Regions from separate parts of the Pseudomonas sp. S2_A05 genome, predicted to be linked through region 2. Evidence: predicted binding sites of a transcription regulator. Region 2 holds the regulator's gene; the other holds the start of a gene.

Region 1 (2,202 bases), 1.9 Mb from region 2:
GCCACCTCGCGCAGCATGCCGTCGGTGCGCATGCGCACCCGGTAATTTTTTTCGTACGGCTCGAAATGCAGGTCGGACGAGCCGCTCTTGATCGCATCGAGCAGCATTTTGTGCACAAAACGTACGACCGGGGCGTCGTCAGCATCGAGGCCGCCGATCACGTCCTGTTTGTTGTCATCAATGGACTCGACGTCGAGGCCGTCGAGATCGACATCGGCCATTTCCTCCAGGCCCGAGGCATGGCTGTCGAAGAACTTGTCGATGGCGTCGCTGAGTTTGTCGTCCTCGACCAGAATCGCTTCGGTGCTCAGGCCGGTGCTGAACTGGATGTCGCTGATCGCCTGCTGATTGCTCGGGTCGGAAAGGCCCACGAACAGTTTGTTGCCGCGCCGCCACAAGGGCAGGGCGCAATGCTGACGAACCAGTTTTTCACTGACCAGGCCCTTGGGCTGAGTCTCTTTGTCGAGGCAATGCAGATCGAGCAGGGCCATGCCGAAATGTTCCGAGGCGATCTCGGCAATTTGCCGGCTGTTGACCAGTTTGTTGTGCACCAGGTAATTGACCAGCGACACGCGATTGCGCTGGGCCTGCGCCCAGGATTGCCGGGCACTTGTTTCCGTGAGCAGTTCGGCCTGGACCAATTGCTTGGCCAGACCGCTCAGAGCGATGTCATTCATGGGGATTCCGCACGCTTGCCGTTCATGACTTATAGCCTAGTCAAGTGACAGCGCCAAACACGGCCGGTGCAGGTGACAAAAAGTGTCAGATAGTGCGGTTGCGGGTTGTAGGAAACGGCGCAGGCGATTGCGCGCGCCCAGCAGGCGGGGCCTGAAAGGCGTTGGCATGGGCTGTGCTGAGCCTTGTTCAGATCATGAGATTTCGACTCATGCATGGAGCGTGTCTATGAAAAAACAACAAGGTTTCACATTGATCGAGCTGCTGATCGTTGTGGCGATCATCGGCATTCTGGCGACTATCGCCCTGCCGCAGTATTCGAAGTATCAGGCGCGGTCGAAGGTGACCGCTGGGATTGCGGAAGCATCAGCTCTTAAGGTCAATTTTGAAGACGTGATCAATGCCGGATCGACTGACCCGAGCATTACCAACGTGAACGGCGGCACAGCGGCCACGCAGAATTGCACGTTGGCGGCCTCCGGAAAAGTCGCCGATGGGACGGGTACTATTACTTGTACGCTGCTCAACGCTCCAGCGCCTGTTCTCGGCCAGACCGTAACGCTGACACGCAGTCCTACCACTGGCTGGACCTGTAAGTTCTCCGGCTCGAAAGAATATACAACTACGAGCTGCCCGGGCGTTTGACACGCACCTGCAACTTAAAAAGCTCCGCAATTGCGGAGCTTTTTATTACGCAACGGTTTTTAAAAGCTCCAATAATTTCAGCAGCTTATGAACTTTCCAAAAAACCGCAACTTGCATGTGATTTTCACGCACGTCATGCATTTTGCATGAAAATGAAAATCAGCGTTTTTCATAACTGTTTGTTTTTAAACGATTTTATGCGGTCGAAAAAGTTGGCACAGCGTTCGCAATATCTCCGGTAACCCTGCTGACAAGCGTTACAGCAGACTTCCAGTAAAAACAGGAGTTACTCGTATGAAGAAGTTCGCTATCACTGCCGCTGCTACCGCTCTGACCCTGACCATGGCTGGTGGCGCTTTCGCCCAGTCCGCTCAGGCTACCCAGTCGCCAATGGTTCTGGCTGCCGGTGAAGTTACCAAGGCTAAAGAAGCTACTTCCGACACTTGGATCACCACCAAAGTGAAAGGCGATCTGGTTACCGAAAAAGGTATTCCAGGCACCGACATCAAAGTCGAAACCAACAAAGGTGTAGTTTCCCTGTCTTCTGACGTAGCAGTAACAGACGCTCAGAAAGCTACCGCTGTCGCGATCACCAAAAAGATCAAAGGCGTTAAAGCAGTTTCTGCTGACGGCCTGAAAGCCGAGTAAGGCAAGACTTCTCGCCTGAACCGGGAGAAGACGCGACAGACGGGCCGAGCAATACGTCTGCCGCAACTTTAGAGTTCATGCGAACGGTCACACGGATGTGACCATTACAGGCCCCGGCACTTGTGTCGGGGCCTGTTCTATTTGGAGAATCAAAAGATCGCAGCCTTCGGCAGCTCCTACAGGGAAATGCATTCCAAATGTAGGAGCTGCCGAAGGCTGCGATCTTTTGCTCTT
Region 2 (2,202 bases):
AGCGGCAGGCCGAAAAGCCTGCCACTGGAACGCTGTAACGTGGCTTACATCAACCGCTTGCGTTCGCTCGAAGGCGCGATTCCGAGGGATTCGCGGTACTTGGCGACGGTGCGGCGAGCCACCTGAATGCCTTGTGCCTCCAGTAAACCAGCGATCTTGCTGTCACTCAACGGCTTTTTCTGATTTTCCGCAGCGACCAGTTTCTTGATGATCGCGCGGATCGCCGTGGACGAGCATTCGCCGCCTTCGGAGGTGCTGACGTGGCTGGAGAAAAAGTATTTCAGCTCATAAATACCGCGCGGGGTATGCATGAATTTTTGTGTGGTCACCCGGGAAATCGTCGATTCGTGCATGCCGACCGCTTCGGCGATGTCATGCAATACCAACGGCTTCATTGCTTCGTCGCCGTATTCGAGGAAGCCGCGCTGATGTTCGACGATCTGCGTGGCCACTTTCATCAGGGTTTCGTTGCGGCTCTGCAGGCTCTTGATGAACCAGCGGGCCTCCTGCAACTGGTTGCGCATGAAAGTGTTGTCGGCGCTGGTGTCGGCACGCTTCACGAAACCGGCGTACTGGGCGTTGACGCGCAGGCGAGGCACCGATTCCTGGTTCAGCTCGACCAGCCAGCGCTCGTTGTCCTTGCGCACGATCACGTCGGGAATGACGTATTCGGCTTCGGTCGACTCGATCTGTGAGCCGGGACGCGGATTGAGGCTCTGCACCAGTTCGATGACCTGGCGCAGCTCGTCTTCCTTGAGCTTCATGCGCCGCATCAACTGGCTGTAATCGCGGCTGCCGAGCAGGTCGATGTAATCGGCGACCAGACGCTTGGCCTCGGTCAGCCACGGCGTCTTCGCGGGCAGCTGGCGCAATTGCAGCAGCAGGCATTCGCTGAGGTTGCGTGCGCCGATACCGGCGGGCTCGAATTGCTGGATGCGATGCAGGACAGCTTCGATTTCGTCGAGCTCGATGTCCAGTTCCGGGTCGAACGCTTCAAGAATCTCTTCGAGTGTTTCGTCCAGATAGCCCTGATTGTTGATGCAGTCGATCAGAGTCACGGCGATCAGGCGATCGGTGTCGGACATCGGTGCCAGGTTCAGTTGCCAGAGCAGATGGCTTTGCAGGCTCTCGCCGGCCGACGTGCGGGTGGTGAAATCCCACTCATCGTCATCGCTGCTCGGCAGGCTGCTGGCGCTGGTCTGGTAGACGTCTTCCCAGGCAGTATCCACTGGCAGTTCGTTGGGGATACGCTCGTTCCAATCGCCATCCTCGAGGTTATCCACCGTCGGGGCGGTTTCCTGGTAGGAGGGTTCCTGGATTTCGGCGGGCTTCTGTTCGGCGTTGTCGGCCAGCGGATCGGCGTTGTCGAAGTCGTCGCCTTCTTCCTGGCGCTCGAGCATCGGATTGGATTCCAGAGCCTCCTGGATCTCCTGTTGCAGGTCCAGGGTCGACAATTGGAGCAGGCGGATGGCCTGTTGCAGCTGCGGTGTCATCGTCAGCTGCTGGCCCATTCTCAAGACTAGCGATGGTTTCATGGCAGGGGCTTAACACCTTATTCGCCGGCGCTTTGCGCCATCCACTACAGGGCGCCGAAGCGCCAAACTTAAGCAAATTATATGCCTGAAACTGAAGTGTTTGCCTAGAGCGCTGTAACAATTAAAGCGGATAAATGCGCCTTGAATCGATACAGCGCTGTCGCGCTTACAGGCGGAACTCGTGACCCAGATACACTTCCTTGACCAGATCGTTGGCCAGGATGGTCTCGGCATCGCCTTCAGCGATCAGTTGACCGTCGTTGACGATGTAAGCGGTTTCGCAAATATCCAGCGTCTCACGCACGTTGTGGTCGGTGATCAGCACGCCGATGCCCTTGGCCTTGAGGTGATGGATGATCTGCTTGATGTCGCCGACCGAGATCGGGTCAACGCCGGCGAACGGTTCGTCGAGCAGTATGAATTTCGGTGCCGTCGCCAGGGCGCGAGCGATTTCCACCCGGCGGCGTTCACCACCGGACAGGCTCATGCCGAGGTTGTCGCGGATGTGGCTGATGTGGAATTCCTGCAGCAGGCTTTCCAGCTCCTTGCGACGACCGGCCTTGTCCAGCTCCGGGCGGGTCTCGAGGATCGCCATGATGTTGTCGGCGACCGACAGTTTACGGAAGATCGACGCTTCTTGCGGCAGATAGCCGATACCGGCCTTGGC

The links. Region 2 encodes sigma-54, which starts transcription at its own class of promoters, with help from an activator protein. Its sites were predicted from a motif close to ANTGGCATNNANNTTGCTNT; they were not measured.
Region 1: a site for sigma-54 is predicted at 838-857, ahead of AB4O12_RS17185 (pilin). Genes of this name have one in related genera too.

What each region holds. Positions count from the first base shown of each region.
Region 1 covers NZ_CP162775.1:3,775,837-3,778,038, reverse strand. Annotated here, with positions in the region: gene pilB (type IV-A pilus assembly ATPase PilB) at 1-677, opposite strand, end outside; gene AB4O12_RS17185 (pilin) at 904-1,320, shown strand; gene AB4O12_RS17180 (BON domain-containing protein) at 1,615-1,968, shown strand.
Region 2 covers NZ_CP162775.1:5,719,811-5,722,012, forward strand. Annotated here, with positions in the region: gene AB4O12_RS25795 (RNA polymerase factor sigma-54) at 45-1,535, opposite strand; gene lptB (LPS export ABC transporter ATP-binding protein) at 1,702-2,202, opposite strand, start outside.